Regions from separate parts of the Halobacillus sp. ACCC02827 genome, predicted to be linked through region 1. Evidence: riboswitches for the same ligand, from Rfam matches in the RefSeq annotation. Region 1 holds a riboswitch; the other holds the start of a gene.
The links. A riboswitch is a leader RNA that binds a small molecule or an ion and turns the genes downstream of it on or off. The one in region 1 is predicted to bind S-adenosylmethionine.
Positions count from the first base shown of each region.

Region 2: another riboswitch for S-adenosylmethionine. It lies ahead of QRD89_RS18120 (methionine ABC transporter ATP-binding protein); the one in region 1 lies ahead of QRD89_RS17610 (O-acetylhomoserine aminocarboxypropyltransferase/cysteine synthase family protein).

Region 1 covers NZ_CP128168.1:3,335,248-3,346,400, forward strand. Annotated here, with positions in the region: gene QRD89_RS17585 (efflux RND transporter permease subunit) at 1-1,214, opposite strand, end outside; gene QRD89_RS17590 (TetR/AcrR family transcriptional regulator) at 1,335-2,180, shown strand; gene QRD89_RS17595 (hypothetical protein) at 2,465-2,917, opposite strand; gene QRD89_RS17600 (NAD(P)/FAD-dependent oxidoreductase) at 2,948-4,174, opposite strand; gene QRD89_RS17605 (DUF2188 domain-containing protein) at 4,262-4,459, opposite strand; SAM riboswitch class I at 4,607-4,716, shown strand; gene QRD89_RS17610 (O-acetylhomoserine aminocarboxypropyltransferase/cysteine synthase family protein) at 4,831-6,504, shown strand; gene metX (homoserine O-acetyltransferase MetX) at 6,536-7,591, shown strand; gene QRD89_RS17620 (hypothetical protein) at 7,699-8,406, opposite strand; gene kynA (tryptophan 2,3-dioxygenase) at 8,505-9,323, opposite strand; gene QRD89_RS17630 (DUF4166 domain-containing protein) at 9,336-9,977, opposite strand; gene QRD89_RS17635 (RQC-minor-2 family DNA-binding protein) at 10,164-11,153, opposite strand, start outside.
Region 2 covers NZ_CP128168.1:3,442,637-3,453,789, forward strand. Annotated here, with positions in the region: gene QRD89_RS18110 (MetQ/NlpA family ABC transporter substrate-binding protein) at 1-449, opposite strand, end outside; gene QRD89_RS18115 (methionine ABC transporter permease) at 465-1,127, opposite strand; gene QRD89_RS18120 (methionine ABC transporter ATP-binding protein) at 1,117-2,145, opposite strand; SAM riboswitch class I at 2,238-2,355, opposite strand; gene QRD89_RS18125 (DUF302 domain-containing protein) at 2,529-2,912, shown strand; gene QRD89_RS18130 (DUF421 domain-containing protein) at 2,966-3,679, opposite strand; gene QRD89_RS18135 (metal-sensitive transcriptional regulator) at 3,821-4,078, shown strand; gene QRD89_RS18140 (DsrE/DsrF/DrsH-like family protein) at 4,140-4,619, shown strand; gene QRD89_RS18145 (rhodanese-like domain-containing protein) at 4,638-4,928, shown strand; gene QRD89_RS18150 (sulfurtransferase TusA family protein) at 4,963-5,529, shown strand; gene QRD89_RS18155 (MBL fold metallo-hydrolase) at 5,569-6,699, shown strand; gene QRD89_RS18160 (sulfurtransferase TusA family protein) at 6,740-6,967, shown strand; gene QRD89_RS18165 (sulfite exporter TauE/SafE family protein) at 7,024-7,800, shown strand; gene QRD89_RS18170 (LTA synthase family protein) at 7,852-9,756, opposite strand; gene QRD89_RS18175 (biotin transporter BioY) at 9,969-10,520, shown strand; gene QRD89_RS18180 (hypothetical protein) at 10,599-10,847, shown strand; gene QRD89_RS18185 (hypothetical protein) at 10,898-11,153, opposite strand, start outside.

The sequences.
Region 1 (11,153 bases):
TTCATTTGATTAAGGATAATGATCCCGATCAACAGGGATAGAGGGATCGAAATAATGGATATGATAGTCGTTTTAATATTTCTTAAGAACAACAGAATGACGATGACAGCGAAGATTCCACCAAACAACGCTTTATTCAGCATCGTGCTGACAGATTCTTCAATCGGTTCTCCTTGGTCGAAGGAATAAATAAACTCCACTCCGTCCAATTCCGTTTGGAGGTCTTCTGTCTCTGCTTTCACCGCATTTACGACATCAACTGTATTCGCTTCCTGCGACTTGACGATTTGAACAGCAATAGAATTTTCTCCATTGGTTCTGGAAATGGATTCCGCTTCTCCAACGACTTCAATATCAGCGATGTCTCCAAGTGCTACTGTCGGGATGGAAGAAGTCGTTTGTGCCTGACCGGTGCCTGTCGGGCTGTTCTGGCCGCCCGGGGCCTGCTGCGCTTCCCCGCCTCCAGAAGCAGGTACAGCAGGAATCTCTAATTCTTTCAATTCTTCTATATTGGCTACACTGCCATCCAGAACGACAGATTTCTGTGAATCATCAAACGTAAACAGCCCTAATGGGAAATTGACATTCGAACCTTGTATCAAGTTCTTGATCGTCTCTGAATCAAGACCGCGTTCTGCAAGCGCGTCCTCATCCAGTGTCATACGGACTTCTTTCAGCTGTTGTCCGGAAACTTGAACATCTGCAACTCCCTCCAGACCTTCAAGTGCCGGTACGACAGTGTCTTCCATTTCCTGCGTCAGTTCTTCCAAAGAGGCATCTTTATCGATGGCACTGAAGCTTACGACAGGAAAAGCATTGAAGTTCAAGCGGGACACGGACGGCTCCTGAGCATCCTCAGGCAGGGCGACATCCGCAACTGCCTCTTGCAGCTCGTCTTCCGCTTCGTCCAAGCTCTTATCAAAGCTGTACTCCAGCTGAAGTGAAGATGCATTCTGATAGGAGGTCGAACTTACCGTCTTTACACCACTCAAGTTACCGACCTGCTGCTCCAGTGGTTCTGATATTTCGGATGCCACTTCTTCGGGTGTCGCACCCGGGTAAGTAGTAGTCACTGTTATAATCGGCGGCTCTATGTTTGGAATGGTTTCCAACTTCATATTCAATCCCGCATACAGTCCGGCGGCTGTAATCAGAATTGTCATGAGCCAAACAGCGAATTTGTTATTCATCGAAAAATCGATGATTTTTTTCATAAAAGAACTCTCCCCTTCCATTTGACCGTTCAGTCACTCACCAATATAATATATATGACCGAACAGTCATGGTCAAGTGGGAAGTCCACCTTTTTTCAACGTCAAAGGAGCGAAACATATATGGAACCGAAGTCCACCTATATCATTGAACAGTCAATCAAGTTGTTTGCCAAAAAAGGGTTCAGCTCGACATCAGTACAGGAAATTGCTACACAATGCGGAATATCGAAAGGTGCATTCTACCTTCACTTCAAGTCAAAAGACGCCTTGCTGATGGACATTTTCCACTATTACTATGATCAGATTCAAGGGAAGATCGACAGCATTAATGAATTAAATTTAGATGCCCGCCAAACCTTCCTGAAACAGATGCAGGTCACCTATGAAGAGTTAGCAGCGCACAGAGATTTCATAATAATGCAGATCCGCGAGCAGGCCATTCCGTTCAATGACAATATTGAGGAGTTCATCAATAAAACACGACTTCAATCCTACCTCTTCTACCATTACCATCTAAGGAAAATCTACGGAGAAGACAAAGAGGATATCCTCTGGGAAGTCAGCCTGTTAATGCAGGGAATACTGAAGGGTTATATGGATTTAATTATTATTGAAGCAGCTGACGTAGACTATGAAGCGATTTCGCGTTCCATGTTAAGATACGCGGATTATATAGTGGAAGGGTTCGAGAAGCACAATGACCAACCAGTCATCAACGAATCCTTTATTAAGAACATTTTGCCGGATGCTTTTACAGACAATCGTAAAAAGGTCTTCCTGGAAGAATTAAAGACCAGAAAAAAAGAGGCAGATCGCGATACAGCGGATACGTTAACTGTATTGATGGAAGAGATCAAACGGGAGGAGCCACGTCCCGCCATTTTGAAAGCTCTCTCTGCCAATTTAGAACCCCTCGAGGATTATAAGGGGTTCCTGCAGGAGCTCCGCCTTTTCTACAGAATCTAAGATTACAAACCTGTGTGGAAACTGGAGAGGATAAAGATAGAACAATAATCCTCTCCGCATATGTAAAAACGTTTCTTGTTCAAACACTCTCTCGTTCATTGACTTATAGTAGGACAATCTTGGGACATGAAAATGGGCAACAGGAACAGCGGAAACAGACAGGTCCCTGATAGAGAAAAGCTACGAGGAGCACTGGACGTCCCGTGGAAAGCCCGGAGCACACCGACTCCAAAACCACTGCGGAAGCAAACCAAAGCCAGTCACAAATGTGACTGGCTTTGGTTTTATTTCTCCGCTTCCATGATTTGATCGAGCACAGGATAAGCCGCTTCAATTCCTTCTTCCGCAACAAGACAAGCTACCCCGACCGGTGTATCCCAAAACGAATCCGGGATATATGGATTCTTCAAACCTGCCGGCTGATAAAGCGCGCGATAGATCCGTTCCAAGTGCTGCCTGGTCACTGCCTCTTCCTCTTTTCTTTCGCCTCTTGCCAACAGAAAAACGTGACGCATGGATTGAAACAGATTATCTCCCGGCATGAACGTATATTCCTTAAAGAATCCAAGCTGTTTCTCCGCCTGCTCCTTTAAACCATGACTGACACATAGATCATCCAAATGTTCACGAAGGTGCCGGTAAACTTGTTGGAACACTCTCCGCTTCTCCTCCTGCATGACCTTATCTGTATAAACCTCTTGCAGCTTTGCATATGCGGTTTCTTTCGTCCATTCCATCCCCATCACCTCTCTTTATATAGTTCGCCGTCAGGGAGAGGAATCCTTGTCATATCCGAATGCTTCCGCTTCCATTTCGACAGATTGGTAAAGCAGAGGAAAGTCTCTGGTCCCTTCTCTCAAATAATCCCCCAATTTCGGCGCCACTTTGTTCCATACCATCGGGTTGGCAGCCATCGCTTGAAACAGGGCAAGTTCATTCTTCGAGAACCTTTTTAACGAGTGGATATAATCCAGCGTCAACTGAAAGCCCGGGAAGAGGTGTTTATCCCGCTTTTTCTGGAAAGCTTCCATGACCACTTCCCTGTCATCACCTGCATCGATCCGCATGCACGCATCTGCGAGCAGAAACGCCTGCATGAAAGCATCATTAATACCAAGTCCTGTACTTGGGTCTTTACTGTGACCTGCATCGCCGATCAGGGCCCATCCGTTTCCATAAGGTTTACGGAAAAAGTTAGGCACCCCTGAGGTCCCGATGATACTTCCTTGCAAACGGGCATTCTCCAACCGCTTTTCCATTCCATACAGCTGCTTGTACATACGGACAAACGCTTCGGGGGAATCTTTCATCATAGTTTTAAACTCATCCGGATGAACCTCAAGACCGATACAATCTCTTCCTTGTTCCATTGGGAACAAAAAGCCGATTCTTCCTTCATGAAGAAATATTTCCGTAGTAGGCGTTTCCAAAGGGGGAATTCCCTCAAAATATCCGTACAGCACTGGTCTGAGAGGCGGTGTATCGTGATACACTTCCGCACCTGCCTGGCGGGCGATCGTCGAATGTTTACCATCTGCTCCGACAATTAAATCACCATACACCTCTTTCTCTCTCCCTTTCCCTTTTATCCTCACCCCTACCATGCGGTCTTGATCCCACAAAACCTCCCGCACAGCTGTCTCTGAAAGAAAGGTTACTCCCTCGTACAGGAAGGTGCGTTCTATAAGAAGCATATCCAGGCGGTCACGCTTTGGTATGACCGTGTAGGCAGACCTCGGGCCATCTATGTAACTGGAACCGATATGTGTCCTCATCCGATCCACCTTCCGCAGGCCGCCAGCCAGCAATTTGTCTAAAATGCCGAGTTCTTCTAAGTAACCGGTATGCGACATATAATGAGTTGATAACGTATCACTCGGGAAAGGAGCTTTATCTATAAGAAGTACTTTTTTTCCGAGTTTTCCAAGCAGAACTGCTAAACTCGCGCCTGCCACCCGTGCACCTGCAATGACCACATCATAGCGATTGTCCATAAAGATCCCCTCTTCTTTTCTACTAATCCTGCTTCCACTCTACCAGATTCATAACATAAAAAAACTCCCGTTTCCGGGAGTCATGTATTAGTACGTGCGCTCTTCTTCTACTTCGTGATTCTGATTCATAATGGAAAGCTTGCTTGGTGAGTTTCCTTTCGCCATTTCTTCAGCCTTTTCGATGGCAGTATCACGTTCATCGTAAAGATCTGTCGGAGCCACGTCTTCGATTTTAACAAACCAGCCTGTTACGTCTTTATTTGGGACTACACTATATTCTTTCATTCTATCTTCACTCCTCTACTATTTTTGAATGTAGTAAGAGCATTCCCAGCTGGATGCATACTCAAACATCAAAGACCTCGGAGAAAGGGTTTGACATTGCACAGGCACACGTATATAATTTCAAACAAGTCAGACTAATCGAATACACTCTTATCGAGAGCGGCAGAGGGACTAGGCCCTACGACGCCCGGCAACCATCAAGCAAAGACTTGAAAAGGTGCTAAATCCTACAGATCCGGTGATCTGAAAGATAAGGGGAGGTAATCCGTACATACAGCCCTCTTCTTTCTTACAGAAGAGGGCTTTTCGTTTGCCTTCCGCCACCAAGGTAGAGGTTCCTAGGAACAACAATCCAAGGAGGAGAATGATTGATGACTTTCCCTAACCACCCGTACGGTCCAGAGACTTTGTTGTTACACGGCGGACAGGAGCCAGACCCGGCTACCGGTTCCCGCGCAGTGCCGATTTATCAAACGACCTCTTATGTCTTCCGAGACACAGACCACGCTCAGAACCTGTTCGCCCTTGCAGAACCGGGAAACATTTATACGCGGATCATGAACCCGACCGTGGATGCTTTCGAGCAGCGGATGGCTTTATTGGAAGACGGAGCCGCAGCTGTAGCTACTTCTTCCGGAATGTCAGCGATCACACTCGCCATTTTGAATATTGCAGGGGCCGGAGATGAAATCGTGGCTTCCTCCAACCTTTACGGCGGCACATACAACCTCTTCGTCCATACCCTTCCGAGGTATGGAATCCATGTTCGTTTCATTGAAGGCAGCAGCCATGACGACTTCCAAGCAGCCATTACCTCAAATACAAAGGCTATTTTCGCGGAAACGATTGGAAATCCGAGTCTGGATGTTCTCGATATCGAGAAAGTGGCAGCTGTAGCCCACAGTCATCACATCCCACTTATTATCGATAACACCTTTGCCACCCCTTATGTATGCCAACCTTTCGCATGGGGCGCGGATATCGTCGTCCACTCCGCTACGAAATGGATCGGGGGACACGGCACGACGATTGGCGGTGTCGTCATTGACAGCGGCCGTTTTAACTGGGACCACGAGAAGTTCCCTGGATTTACAACTCCGGATGAGAGCTACAATGGAATCCGCTACGCCGATCTCGGTCCCGCAGCCTACGCGGTTAAACTCCGCGTCCAACTTCTCCGGGATATCGGGGCATGCCTAAGCCCGCAAAATGCTTTCCTGTTGCTGCAAGGGTTGGAGACGCTGCATCTCCGAATTAAAAAGCATGCGGATCAGGCACTCGAGATTGCCAGGTATTTAGAAAAACATGAAGGAGTCGAGTGGGTGCGTTATCCGGGATTACCCGATCATCCTACCCACCCCCTTGCTGAGAAGTACTTCCATTACGGCCACGGCTCCATCGTCGTTTTTGGTATTTCAGGCGGCAGGGAAGCTGGTCGTACACTGATAGACAACATCGGATTGTGGTCCCATGTAGCTAACGTCGGCGATGCAAAATCGTTAATTATTCATCCCGCATCCACCACACACCAACAGTTGAACGAGCATGACCTGAAGAAATCGGGCGTCACCGAGGAGCTCGTGCGTCTGTCTGTAGGCCTGGAGTCGGTTGATGACTTGATTGATGAATTGGATGCTGCCATCCGCCAAGCTACAGGTGCTGGGTCGGCAAGTAAAAACAGGAACCATCCAGCACTGCCGATTCTACAATCATCCTTGGATCGTTCAGAAGGCCAACTGAGGAAAAGGACGATCGGGTTTACCACAAGTCCTTCTCCGGAGGATGTAAACAGACTTGCTCAACTCGGCTATACGATTGTGGATCTATCCTCAGAAGAAGAGGCACCTACTTATGTGGATATCCTTCATTTTGACCGGTTGAACACAGATGAACCGATTATCGAGCAGCAGCCGCACGGAATTTTGTGGATTAATGAGGCAATAGCGGAGGATGAGGAAACCACGATTTCCGGTATACGAATATATGACGCTGTCGTAGCGGTTCGTACAGGAAAAAGCATCTCCTCCTCTCTACAATCGGTCTAATCGAAAGCATTACGGAAAGGAGAATTCGTTCATGTCATTGAAAAACCCAGTCAGCCAGGAAACAGAAAGTCCAGTCCTTTCCATTGGTCCTTTGGAATTAGAGTCAGGAGATCGGCTGACTGATGTAGAACTCGCTTACGAGCGTTATGGTAAAGCGGATGCTCCTGTCATTTTAGTCTGCCATGCGTTGACGGGAAACCAATTGGCAGTCGGATCAAAGGAAGAACCTGGCTGGTGGGCTGGCTTGATCGGAGACGACTGTCCCATCGATACGAAACACTATCAAGTCATTACCTTCAACGTGCTCGGCGGATGTCACGGTTCTACAGGACCCGCGAGCATAAACCCTGACACCGGTAAGGAATACAAACAAACATTCCCACCTGTTACCATCCGGGACATGGTTAACGCCCAATTTGAAGCGCTTAGAAGACTGGGTATTCAGCAGTTAGAGGCAGTCGTCGGGGGATCACTGGGCGGTATGCAGGCATATGAATGGGGTCTGCTGTACCCGACCTTTATGAAGAAGCTGTTTATTCTCGCAGCCACTCCTTATTTGAGCGATTACGGGATTGCCTTCAACCACATAGGATCAAAAGCCATATGCTCCGATCCCGCATTCAATGGAGGAAATTACGAATCCAATACAGCTCTGCAGGGTTTTGAAATAGCCCGCATGACCGGAATGGTCACATACCGCAGTGGTACACTTTTTCAGCAGCGGTTCGACCGATCACAGGCCAAAGAAGATCGTTATGATATCCAGTCCTACCTCGATCATCAGGGAGCCAAGATCAAAGAACGTTTCGATGCCAACAGCTATTTATACTTGCTTGAAGCTATGAATAACCATGATATTGGAAAAAAACGAGGAGGATGGGAAGCAGCAGCCGCCCTTTATGAAGCACCTATTTATACCATCAGTTTCGAACATGACCTCCTTTATCCGGAAAGTTTAATCGCCCGCTTCTCTGCTCTCGCACCCCAAGCGGAGCATTATCATGTGACGACTGATTTCGGCCATGATGGGTTTTTAGTCGAGTTCGAACGATGGGGGCAATGGATTAAAGAAAAATTAGACACATAAGAAAGAGGCCGGATGTTTTCACATCCGGCCTCTTCCGCTTGTTATTTTACTGAGTTTCTTGACAGTTTTTTAAAGCTCCTCGCCATTAAGGGAAAAGACTCTTTCGCTTACTGCTTCCCTTCAGCTGTTTGATTCTGTCCGAGGTTTTCCAGATACTCTTCCTTCAGCCATTCCTTTACTTCTTTCCTCTTCAGAAGCAGATGATCCGGCCAGTCTTCCTTCGATTGATCCAAGTACAAGAGGATTCCTTTGTCTGACAAGGCCAGGTTTCGAGGATCGATCTGAACAGATTCGTCGTCCAGCTCCTCGCGTGCAAGCTTTTCCGCCATACCTAAATAATCCTTGTCCGCTTTAAATATTTTCTCCATATCAATGGCAGAGCCCGTTTTCTTATCAAAATTCAAAACGGTCTGCATTTCGATGGGCTCTTCTGATCCTATCCTCATCGTTTCAAGAAAGCGCACATTAAAATAACGATGGTCCTGATGGATGACTTCAAAGTTTATTTGCAATTCCGTAGGCTGATCCACTTCCTGCTCTTGTGTACTCAAATAGCTTTTCTGCTTAAACATGGCTTTACGCTGATTCACATAATCCGTAATTTTTTGGTCAATTTGATTGTTGGGGGTATCAGGATATTGGATGGAGATGTGGTAATCCTGATAATCTTCTACATCCGATTCAATATCTACATCATAGATAGGCATTTTAGTTGATTGCTTCCCGTCCTTATCCTCGTTGGCATTGGCTATGAAGGAACAGGCGGACAAGAACAAGACTGCGATACCAAATATATATATAATAGGTTGATTCATAGAAATTACCTCTTTGTTTAATAATGATTACATAACCTATTGTAACACAAATGTAATAATATTTTAATCATGCAGTCATATTCAGTCTTTTCTGTCGATTAAATACGGGTCCGGACGTCCCAAAGCTCCGGGAAGAAACGATGATCCAATACTTTCTTCAAATAACCTACGCCTGAAGAACCACCGGTCCCCTGTTTGTGACCAATAATACGCTCAACCGTCTTCATGTGCCTGAATCGCCATTGCTGCAGGCTGTCTTCGATATCAACCAACTTTTCCGCAAGTTGATACAGTTCCCAATAACGTTCGACATCCTGATAAACCGCGGCCCAGGCTGCCTCTACTTTTTCGTTTCGCCTATATGTCTGTGTATAATCGCTGCGGGAGTCAATAGAAAAGCCGGCTCTTGCAAGCTCCGCAATTGCCACGTCATATATACCCGGTGCTTCGTAGGCGGACTGCAACTGCTTATGTAACTCCGGATTTTTCTCATATATCCTTAATACATGGGGTGTCTTATATCCAAGGGAGAATTCTATCATGCGATACTGAAACGATTGGAATCCGGATGCTTTGCCCAAAGTATGACGAAACTCCATGTACTCTGCCGGCGTCAACGTGGAAAGCACATCCCAGGCCTGAATGATCTGTTTCTGAATGCTTGACACTCGTGCGAGCATCTTGAATGCTGGCTGTATGTTCTTATTTCGTATTGACTGAATAGAAGCTTGAAGTTCATGAAGAATCAACTTCATCCACAGCTCACTCACCTGATGGATGATGATGAACAGCATTTCGTCGTGGTGTTCAGAAAGCCGCTTCTGGGCAGAGAGGAGTTCGTCTAATCCAAGGTATTCCCCGTAAGTCATACTCGTAGAAAAATCCGTGTACACTTGTTCATCTTTTTCCTTTCCCACTTCATCCCTCCTCTATTCCAACAGTCCCCGCTCAGGAATGTTACGGACTGTCATCGGTAAATATTCGACATGGACCGTTCCTTCATACATGAGAAGTGTCCCCAGTGCCGGATGTTCCACATGCACGTGAACACGGATGGCATTCTCCCTCTCATCAAAGTGTTCATAAACAGAGGTGACAGCATTTAAAACAGTCTTTTCTTTTAACTGGAGACCGGCAGATTCCATATAAAGGCCGCCTTCCGGGGTAACATGCATGGACAAACTCGTCTGAACGTTTCCGCTTTTACCGAGTTCATCGACGATTGTCTGCTTCTCTTCATTAAAATGCATAGCAGCGTCAAAACCGCGAATAGCATAAGGAAAGAAGAAACGCCGGATCCAACTGACTGTTTCCCGCCCCTGTTCATCCTGATATGCATAATTCTCTATCGTGAAAGGAACGTCTTTCCCTCTTTCACCGAATACCAAATGATCGCGGACACCGAATTGCAGAAGAGGTCGAAGGACAGGGTGCGTACCTCTTATCTCCTGCATTCTCCCCTGACCAAGAATCATCAAATGCTGATCACTCGTCAAACCGAACTTTTTCTTTAATTCCGGGTGAAGCCTCTCAAATTCCTCTCCCAATGCCTGCTGATATATTGATTTCATCGTTATACTCCTTTCCGAATATCCCCAGAGCCGACCAGCATATTTCACCTGGATCAGTTATGGAAACCTACCATGTACTTGTCCAAATTATATCACAAGAAAACGCTTACCAAACCAATGATAATTAGGAAAAAAAAGACCCGCATAAGCGCGGGCCGTCTCTTTGTAATGGATTCCATAACACGATTACATGACCTCTTCTGCGTAATCGCTCACAGAATATCCCTTTTGCTGTTTCATAAGCCACCCCTGCTTCTCCAGCTGATTAAAAATCTTCTGGATGTGCTTTTCCGGCCAATGAGATAACTGACCGAACCAACGTGTTTCATGCAGCTGCAGCGTCCTCAACTTATTCGTAGCCTTCCCTGCCAGTACTTGAACAAGGGTATGGGCAGGATGATCCGTTCCATAGTAATAGATTAAATCCAATATCTGCTGCGTATCTGCAAAAGTGAGCGGGCGTCCTTTTACTGTCAGAATGATATCGTCATCCGCATAGCGCACTTCTTCAAGCTTCACCTTTAATTCTTCCAGCACATGACTTGTGAATGGATACACATGTTCAGGAACAAGCTTCTTCCATTCCTTCAATTGCTTTAATATACGAATGTCATGAAGCTCCACTTCCGACATCCAAAGCAGCTCTGACGATTCCAGGCAATCAGGAATGTAAGTCCTGCTCAGCTTGTCGTACATATCCAGCAGCGGATACGAGGTAAGATGTTCCTGCTTCCGTTGATATCGCTCTATCTGTTTGAAAACCTGCAGGCTTTCATCCAATGTCTTTCTCGCAGTAGCCAGCTGTTTTTTCAAAGCTTTGAGTTGAGCCAGCTGATCCAGGAGACGCGGATTCTGTTGGGCAACTTCGTTGAACTGTCTTTCTATAGTCGCCGTTCGTTTTGCCGCCCGCTCTACGTCGTACTCTTCTGATAAACGCACAATGTCGACATCTACATCATAGTAAAGCCTGAAATCGCACGTTTCACACTCGCACCGGATTGTGCGGCTGCTTGAATGGAAGGTCAGGACTTTATCATGGGAACAGCTGTCTTCCTTCCCTCGCACCCATGAGTCAGGAAGGGAACGGAACGGACGCATGACTATTTCGACGCGGTGCCGCCAATAAGCAACATCTTCGGGATAATTTAAAACAGACAGCAGCGAAGACTGATTCAT
Region 2 (11,153 bases), 110 kb from region 1:
TCAAGGAGAAGCAGAGCGCGTCCCATGTTCGTTGCTTCTTTCGGGACAGCGATGGAACTTCCATCAGGAATGTCCTTTACATCTTTATATTTTTCGGAATAGACACCCATTGGAGCAATGATCGTCGTACCGATCGGCTTCAAGTCTAAATCGTGCTCTTCTATGAAGGAATCAAAATACGACACCGTCTGGAAAGCGTTCAAATCGATATCTCCATCAGCAAGTGCCATGTTCGGGCGCACGTAGTCCGCGAATTCAACCAGTTCAATGTCAATATTCTCTTTCTCTGCTTTCTCCTGGACTTTCTCCCAAATCGGGACGCCGGAACCATTCAGGCCTACCTTCACTTTCGTCTTCTCACCAGATGCTGCGTCGCCTTCACTGGAGCACCCTGCTAATACAAAACTGATGATTGCGATGAAACCTAAAATAAATCCCCACTTTTTCATAATAATATCCCCCTGTTATTGTCTACGTATTTTTCTTGATATAAAGTTTCCAACCGTCTGCGTAAGCTGCACAATCAGTACGAGCAATAGGACCGTTGCAATCATAATATCTGTTTCAAAGCGTTGATAGCCGTAAGAGATGGCCAAATCTCCCAAACCTCCGCCTCCAACAAAGCCCGCCATGGCGGAAGCACCGACGAGACCGATCGTTGCAATCGTCAAGTTAAGAATAATAGAACTCAATGCTTCTGGTATATAAACACGACGTATGATCTGCCACGGTGTCGCTCCCATCGCTTCTGCTGCTTCGATGACTCCTGGTTTCACTTCAAGCAAGCTGCTTTCCACAAGCCTCGCTATGTACGGAGCAGAGAAGATGACGAGCGGAACGACAGCTGCTGCTGTCCCGATCGATGAACCGACAAGCAGACGTGTAAACGGCAGGATCGCTACGAGCAATATGATGAACGGAATGGAACGGAAGAAGTTCACAACCGCACTTAATCCGTTAAAGAACGGTTTATTTTGAAGCAGCCCTCCCTGTCTCGTAACAACGAGAAGTATTCCAAGCGGCAGGCCGATTAGCGCTGCTGCCAGGAGGGATATACCGACCATGACAAGGGTCTGATATGTCGCTTCCCATATTTTCGGCCAAAAATCCATCAAATTAACCTGCATGTGCAGTCACCTCCTGTACCGTTACGGTTTGTTGGATATGGTGGATCGCTTTAAGAATTTCTTTCGCATCCCCTTGGAACTCCACGACTAAATGACCGAATGGAATACCCTGCAGTTCCGTAATCTGTCCGAACAGTACATTTACTTCCACATCAAAACGTTTTGCCACCTGTGAGAGGACCGGCTGTCCTGCGCTTTCCTCCACAAAGGTGATCCGGTAGATATTCCCGGAGGCATGGCGCTTTTCGATGCCGTCTAGAATAGACGCGGGTATATCATTCTCCATCACCGTCCTTACGAAATTCTTGGTTGTCGGATGCTGCGGATTGGAGAAAAGGTCGAAAATGGATCCACTCTCCATGACACGTCCGTTTTCCATCACTGCTATCCTGTCACACACCTCACGGACGACATTCATTTCGTGAGTGATCATCAGAATCGTAATGCCGTACTCGTCTCTCACCTTCTTCAAAAGTTCCAGGATTGACTTGGTTGTCTCCGGATCGAGAGCGGACGTTGCTTCGTCACATAATAGAATATCAGGGGAGGTCGCCAAAGCTCGGGCGATACCGACCCGCTGTTTCTGCCCGCCGGACAGCTGGTCCGGGTAATGATTTGCCTTTTCAGACAGACCGACGAAGGCTAGAATTTCCTTCACCCTTTGATCTATCTCTTTCTTCGGCGTACCGACAAGAGATAATGGAAATGCCACGTTATGGTGGACGGTTTTGGACTCCAGCAGATTAAAATGCTGAAAGATCATTCCGATGCGCTTCCGGACTGTCCTTAAATCCGGTTTGGACAGCTTCGTCAAATCCTCTCCATTGACGACGACCCTTCCTTCTGTCGGCCGTTCCAATAAATTAACAAGACGGACGAGCGTGCTTTTTCCAGCGCCGCTGAAACCGATGACTCCGAAGATTTCCCCTTTATGTATCGTCAAATCGACACGGTCGACGGCACGCAGTTCTTTCCCTTCGTGCTGATACACTTTCGATACGTTTTCAAACTGGATCATCGAATCCCTCCTATGCTTTCCTAAACAAAAAGAGCCTCTCTTCTTATAAAACAAGAAGAGAGGCTCACACGTATGTATATGAGATCCGTCTCTCCTCATCTGTCACGCCCACAGGCGTGCTGGAGTTGGCACAGTTTCTGACGGAGACATCCGTTCAGATCCGCTGCCGAGGTTTCAAAGGGCCAGTCCCTCCACCTCTCTAGATAAGAAGATCGATTCAATTCGTTATTCAATTATGTCACTGGTGAAAATGATAATACAGCCTCATCCACCTTGTCAATTCCATTTGTAACTTTTCTCAGAAAAATGGAGAAATTCAGATTCCATAAATACCTTAAAGGGTATGTATAGCCATAAATCAGGAAATTAAAAAGGAGGATTCTATGTTTCATTATACAGTTGAAACGAAGAAGAGTGTCGAGGATGCAGTGGAAAGCCTGGAACAACAGCTGAGTCTGGAGCAGTTCGGGGTCTTATGGAAGTTCAATGTCAAAGATAAGCTGACGAAAAAAGGATTGGACTTCCATCAGGAATTTCGTATTCTTGAAGTGTGTAATCCGAAAGAAGCAGAAAGCATCCTATCCGAGAATACCCTTGCCGGTTATTTTCTCCCTTGTAAAATGGTCGTATATGATGAGCAGGGCACAACAAAGATCGGAATGCCGAAACCAACTGCTCTTGTAAGTCTCATTGGCGATGCTGCCGTTCAATCACTCGCCTCCGATATCGAGGAACGGTTGATTCACTGTATAAGCAAAAGCGTGTGAAATTAGATCCCTGGTCAGGGTTCACCCATCCGCACTCTACCAGGGATCTCCATTTAATGCTCGATAGGCGGAATTTTCGGATCCGTACCTTTCAACGAGTAGTGAAAAGATCCCCGGTTGGTTACCGCTCCGTAGAAGATATCCGAAACCGCATGGGGAGTGATCTGTTTCTCTACCCACGCTTCTGTCTTTTCCATACGCGCTATCATATCCTTTTGTAAAATACCGTCCATAATCAAGGGGATGTCATAACCCCCACCCCTATTCCACATACCTATGTCTTCTCTAGTAACAGGCTCTTTTCCCTGCTTCAATTGCACCGTCAATCTCCCGTCCGGTTCTATGATTGCCGTGTATACGTCCTCAATCCGGAATACATCTTTTTCCCGAAGCATTTGTATTATGTTATCAATGGAATAGCGAATTCGCTTAACGTTTTCACCAATCATCTTCCCTTCGAAAACGACAACAGTTGGTTCGAAGGTCAATAACTTACCGAACCAAGGACTCCTCAGCTTCATCCATACAATGACTTTTTGTAAGAGCGCGATCGCTATAATAGCTGTCACCGTATGGATGTGGTTGATATTCGGATCAGCAATATCCGCTCCCACCACGGAGCCGAGAACCAGGACAACAACGAAGTCAAAGACAGGTAGTTCACCGATCGACCGCTTCCCCATAAAGAGACCTACGGCCAAAAGCAATGGCAGGATTGTGACGATTCTAAGCAGTACCTTCCAGGTATCCATCCAAAGTTCCATCATGTCACCTCTTCCTTAGCTTGGTATTCTATCGGTATTCTTATCCGAATCTTTTCTTGTTGACAAAAATACCACTAGGGGTATATTATTAGTCATGTACTGTTCAAAGCGAACAAAAATAACTGCTTAAGGGAGGCCGACGCAGTGGAATATAACACAGCTATGAAAAACAGAGTGAAACGATTAGAAGGGCAATTGAGAGGCGTACTGAAAATGATGGAGGAGAATAAAGACTGTAAAGATGTCATCACACAGCTTTCTGCATCCAGAAGCGCGATCGATCGTGCCATCGGTCTTGTCGTCAGCTCCAACCTTGCAGAGTGCATTCAAGGGTCCGATGACGATCAGACAACAGAAGCGTCCATTAACGAAGCTGTTCAATTGCTAGTCAAAAGCAGATAATTTTTTTACTTTACAATATACCCCTACACGTATTAGTATAACCCAATAAGGAGGCAGTAAAATGTCAGAGACGAAGAAAACGAACATCATTTTATTCAGCGGAGATTACGATAAGGCGATGGCCGCTTATATCATCGCCAACGGGGCAGCAGCCTATGATCATGAAGTTACCATCTTCCATACTTTCTGGGGACTGAATGCTCTAAGGAAAGACGAACCAATTAAAGTGAAGAAAGGCTTCATGGAGAAAATGTTCGGGAAAATGATGCCACGGGGTGCGGATAAAATGGGCATTTCTAAAATGAATTTCGCAGGATTCGGCCCTAAAATGATCAAAGACGTTATGAAGAAGCATAATGCTGTGCCGTTGCCGGACTTGATTGACATGGCTCAGGAACAGGAAATCAACCTTGTTGCCTGTACAATGACGATGGATCTCCTCGGTCTCCAAAAGGAAGAACTGTTGGATGACATCCAGTACGCTGGTGTAGCTGCTTATTTGGCAGATGCAGAAGAAGGAAACGTTAACCTATTTATCTAATCAGGAGGTTGAAACCATATGAAAACAATGACAGCTAAAGAAGTAGAACAGCAGCTGAGTGAGGCTCTGAACATCATTGATGTCAGAGAAGACGAAGAAGTGGCAGAAGGTAAAATACCCGGTGCTGCACACATCCCTCTGGGATTTATTGAAGAGCGGGCGGTTGAATTGGATAAAGATACACCTTATATCATGGTTTGTCGCTCCGGCGGACGCAGCGGCCGTGCTTCAGAAATACTCATGAGTAAAGGGTTTGACGTAACGAACATGGAGGGCGGCATGCTCGCCTGGGAAGGCCCGACAGAATAAATCACATACCTATATGGGTAAGGAGGAATCTCAGATGACAATTAAAACGAATCAGACGCTTGATGCCAAAGGCTTGGCCTGCCCAATGCCGATTGTAAAGACGAAGAAAGCATTCAAAGACCTTGCTGCAGGCGATGTCTTAGAAGTGCTTGCAACAGATAAAGGTTCCAAAGCCGATCTGCAGGCATGGGCGAAAAGCTCCGGACACGACTATCTCGGTATTATCGAAGACGGGGATGTCCTGAAACACTATCTCCGGAAAACCAGCGGCGAAGAAGCCCAGGAGAAGAAACATCCACACATCGTGGACAATGAAACACTTCAGGAAGTACGCTCACAGGAAGTAACCATACTGGATGTTCGTGAACAGGCAGAATTTGCATTCACGCACATCCCGGGAGCGGTATCCATTCCACTAGGAGAGCTGGATGCACGCATGAATGAGATCGACAGCACCAAACCTGTTTACGTCATCTGCCGCACAGGAAGCCGCAGTGACTTGGCTGCACAGAAGCTGGCAGACAAAGGCTTGGAGAACGTGTACAATGTCGTACCTGGCATGAGGGAATGGAACGGAGAAACTTCCTCCATTCATAATTAAATTTTTTTGCAAACCAATATACCTTAGGGGGTAAATAGGATGTCAGTAAAAACTATGCCGATTGCAGATATCGTCAAGAAAGTGCTGAATAAGGAAGAGCTGTTCCTACTGGATGTACGGACAGAGGACGCATTCCATGATTGGAAAATCGAAAGTGACAGCTTCACTTATATGAACGTGCCTTACTTTGATCTGCTCGATGGCGTCGAGTCTATTACCGATCAGTTACCGAATGATAAAGAGATTGCCGTCGTTTGTGCCAAAGGCGGCTCCTCTGAAATGGTGGCAGAACTGATTAGTGAGGCAGGATATGAAAACGTATATTCCGTCGAGGGTGGAATGAAAGAGTGGAGTGAGCACCTGGAGCCGGTAAAAGTCGGTGAATTGAGTGACGGAGGATCTGTCTATCAATTCATACGTATCGGTAAAGGCTGCCTGTCTTATATGGTCGTTTCTAAAGGCGAAGCCGTTGTCATCGACGCGACAAGAATGACCGACGTGTACAAAGACTTTGCAGAAGAAAACAATTGGAAGATCACACACATCCTGGACACTCACCTGCATGCCGATCATATATCCGGCGGCAGACAACTTGCTGAAGAAACAGGCGCTTCCTACTGGCTTCCACCCGAAGATGCTGCCGAAGTAACATTTGAATACAACGCGCTGCAGGACCAAACGAAGATTCAGGCCGGAAATGCAAAGATCGATGTGCATGCGCTCTATTCCCCTGGTCATACGAAAGGCTCCACGTCCTTCGTTGTCGATGATCGTTACTTGATGACGGGAGATATTTTATTCATCGATTCGATTGGAAGACCGGACCTTGCCGGAAAAGCAGAAGACTGGGTAGCGGACCTTAGAGAGACACTTTATACACGCTATAAGGAACTATCTGCCGAGCTGCTTGTTCTGCCTGCCCACTTCATGACGATGGAGGAGTGGAATGAAGATCATACGATTGCTCGAAAACTGGGAGCACTATTCCAGGAGAATCATGGTTTAAACATTGAAGACGTTAGTGAATTCCGTAAACTTGTCACAGAGAACCTTCCACCACAGCCGAATGCTTATCAGCAGATCCGGGAAACGAACATGGGTAAAATCCGTCCGGATAAGGAGGAACAGCGCGAAATGGAAGTGGGACCGAACCGCTGTGCAGTAAGGTAACCATCAGACGACCCAATAAAACTACTGGAGGTATGAAATCATGAACGTAACCAAAGTATTAGATGCTAAAGGCCTGGCATGCCCAATGCCGATTGTCAAAACGAAGAAAGCGATGAACGATATAGAATCAGGAGAAATACTGGAAATCCATGCAACAGATAAAGGCGCAGAGAGCGATTTGACTGCATGGGCTAAATCCGGAGGACACACCCTTCTCGACCACCAGGAAAACGAGGGTGTCTTCAAATTTTGGATTCAAAAAGCATAACAACAGCAAAAGGGAACCGTCCATTCGGTTCCCTTTTTTAAGGAGGTACAAGACACATGGAATATGGATTTATTCTTACTATATTTGCTATCGGATTTGTGGGTTCCTACATCTCCGGGATGCTCGGGATCGGCGGCGCGATTATCAACTACCCGATGCTGCTCTATATACCGGCCTTCATCGGCGTCGGTTCGTTTACGGCATACGAAGTATCAGGAATCAGTGCGATCCAGGTCTTCTTCGCAACGATCGGTGGTGTGTGGGCCTATCGAAAAGGCGGGCATCTTAATAAACCACTGATCTTATACATGGGGGGCAGTGTATTAATCGGTAGTTTTATCGGCGGATACGGCTCTCAATTCATGCCGGAGAACGGCATCAACATCGTTTACGGAATTATTGCCCTTATTGCAACCATCATGATGTTCATCCCTAAGAAAAGGACCGATGAAACACCCGTGAATCTTGTGACGTTCCACAAGCCTGCCGCTTCCCTGCTTGCCTTCCTCGTTGGTATTGGAGCTGGTATTGTAGGAGCCGGAGGAGCTTTCCTGCTCGTACCGATAATGCTCGTCGTCTTGAAAATACCGACAAGGATGACCATCGCCTCCTCTCTCGCGATCACTTTGATCTCATCGATCGGTGCAACCATCGGGAAAGTGACAACGGGACAATTCGATTATCTGCCTGCTTTTATTCTTATCCTGGCAAGCTTGATCGCTGCGCCGTTGGGAGCGAAGTCAGGACAGAAAATGAATACGAACGTTCTCCAAACCATACTCGCTGTCCTTATACTTGGCACAACCATTAAAATCTGGTTCGATATCTTTTAACTTATCTAAAAAAACCACCATCCCTGACCTGGAATGGTGGTTTTTCTTTTATTAAGCTGCTTCCTCTTGCTCTTCTTCCGGATTCACCATTTCTGTTTCATCCAGATAACGAAGCAAGTCTCCGTATATGATAGAATCGGATGTTTCTAATTCTTCCTGCGCAGCATCGAAACCAGTATCACACGCTCCATTTTCTACAGTTTCTCCTGTTTCACGGTCATAGCAGGCACCTTGAATACCTACATATTCTTCATCAGCAAAGTTTCCATCACGTGTGATCATAAGCTGACGGCGGTCCTCGTCCAATAAATCATGGCCGAACTGGATCGGATTATCATCTTCGATTCCAAGCAGGTTGGTGATGGTCGGACGCAGATCAATCTGTCCACCCACCGTATGGTTCTTCTCCGGTTCAATATCCTTACCATACAGAAGCAACGGTACTCGCTGCAGCTGGAATTGCTCATAATCATTAATATCTTTACCTAAATACTCGCCCATGGCCTTCTGGTGGTTCTCAGAAATACCAAAGTGGTCACCGTAAATGACGAGAATCGTATCATCATACAGGTCGGACGCTTTGAAGCGTTCGACAAACTCTTTCAATGCCTCGTCCTGGTAACGAATCGTTTGGAAGTAACGGTTCAGCGTGTTACTGCCTGTTTCACCAGGCTCAATCAATTGTTTATCTTCCGGAAGCGTAAACGGATAGTGGTTGGTCAATGTAATGAGTTTGGAGTAGAATGGCTGCTCCATTTCTTCCATCTTATCCAGAGAATCCTGGAAGAAATACTCATCCATATAACCCCAGCTGTGCGATTTCTCTTCCGTAATCTCATAGTCCTCTTTCGAGAAGAACTCATCATATCCGAGAGAATCATACATCACATTCCGGTTCCAGAACGTCTTATCGTTAGCATGCATGACGTTCGTGAAGTATCCGTTCTCGCTGAGTAGACCCGGCATACCTTTGTATTCGTTACCTGAATGGGTAAAGAATACTGCTCCACGGTTCAGCGGATACAAGGAATTGGCAAGCAGGAATTCAGAGTCGGACGTACGTCCCTGCTTCACCTGGTGATAGAAGTTATCGAAATATATACCATCTTCTTTAAGGTCATTAAAGTAAGGAGTCAGCTCTTCTCCATGAAGAGTATTATCAACTACAAAGGTCTGCGTACTTTCAAGAGAAAGGACGATGACGTTCTTCCCTTCTGCAATGCCTTCCAACCGGTCGCTGTCTTCCTGTTCGTTTTCATTGACGTAGTTGATGGCAGGGACCAGCTCATTGCTGTCCGCAAACGTCTTTTTCATTTCCGTCTGGCCTTGAAGCACGGCATCATACACGTGGTAATTAATCAAACCGATATATTTAACCAGCATATTACGGTCAAAAGCACGCTCCAACAAGTCTGTCCTTTCCGTTTCCGCCCATTGAAGATTAAGAAGGAAAAGCGGTACGGCGATAATAGCTAGCAGGAATCCTTCCCGGCGTTTCGGCTTGAACACCTGAAGACGTGAAGGCTTCAAGTAGAATAATAGAAAAGCAGCAAGCAGCACATCTACGAACAATAAAATGTCACTGGGTTCCAATATGGTCGTGATGCTTCCACCAAGGTCCGCCAGGTTGGCGACCTGGCTGATCATCGGGATTGTAATGAAGTCGTTATATTCTCTGTAAAAAAGCACGTTCACATATAGAAGAACGGACCCAAGAATATAGGACACAAACATCCCGCGGCGCCCGCCGAGCAATATTCCGAGGCCGAAAATGAGCAGAATACTGCTCAAAGGGTTAAACAGAAGGATCCGTCCTTCATTCGCATTTTCAACGTTCAGGGAGAAGATATTCCCTTGTATATAAGACATCTTTATCCAAAACACCAAAATGACTAGTGCATAGACTAATAGTTTCATTCCGAGTGATTTATTCATATGTTTTTTAATTGTAAACATTGTAAAACCTCCGTTAAATTTTACATTACCCTATTCTAACTTATTTGAACACCTTTTTGTACTACTCCCTGCATTCTTTAAAAAGTCTGACACAATTCGTGTCTAAACTCATAGATTCCGCACGAAAAATGAAACGGGAGACCTATTTCATCCGTACACACTTTAAAAGTTAACCTTATTTTTATATAGTTAACATTTGAGGAGTGATTGTAATGAAATTGAAAAAAGCATGGAGAAATATGCTGCTTTGTACAGGGTTCGCAGCTTTTACAGGCGTCATGGCTCAATTGGAGATTCCTTTACCTCTTATACCGATCAGCGGCCAGACACTCGCTGTCGGTTTGAGCGCGACGGTCCTTGGAAGTTTGCGGGGTGCTTCCGCAATGATTATATACGCAGGGATGGGGGTTGCCGGGTTACCGGTTTTCGCAGGAGGAGCAAGCGGATGGGAGGTCGTTTCCGGGACAAGCGGCGGATACATTCTCGGATTCATACCTGCCGCCTACTTGATCGGCCTTCTCATAGAAAGAAAAGGAATTCAACTAACTACAGCGATTTATGCCAACCTGGTTGGTACAGCCCTTATCCTCCTATGCGGTATGATACAACTTCAATCGCTCCTCGATCTTTCTTGGAGCGAAGCCCTTAAAGCAGGAGTCATTCCGTTTCTCCCAGTCGGTATTATTAAAGCGCTTCTTGCCGCCTATTTCGGTGTGCTTATTCAAAAGAAGGGGAGAAATTCACCTCTACGGAAGACAGCCTGAACGCTATGAGTTAAGAAAATCGCACCTTTACATAATTTGGATGATGACGGCGCATCCTATTTAATGGAGGTGAATACGATGCAGCCATACCTTTGCCCCAACTGCAAAACGAACCGGTCCAGGTTCAACGTGATCGAGCAGAAGGCATCCGCCGTGAAAATGAATCCAAAAACCGGAGAAGTCGACACGGAATATTCCAACGAAAATATGGACGCCTTTCATACGCCGTACAAAGGACCGGATAAAAAGGTCCAGTGCGGAGCATGCGGTCTTGTGGAGGACGAGCGTTCCTTCGTAGCATTCGCACAAAACAACCGGTTGGATTGAAAGAAACCGATAAAAATAAGCCCACTCGCCATAATTGAGAGGGCTTATTTTTATCGGTTCATTCGGCTGAAGAAATCATCAAGCATATCGTCCTCGTCTTCTTCCTTGGTGTCTTCCTCTTCTACACGCAGATCCCCTTGAAGGCTGTCCAGATCAAGGTCGTCTAAGTCATCGTCCGTGAATTCAGGGATTTCCGCCACTGGATTATTAACGGGGACATCTACTTCTTTCTCTTCATTGGAAGCTGCTGCCTCTTCCTCCTGCAGATAGAGAGCATCATCGATATCATAAGCATTGCTGTTCATC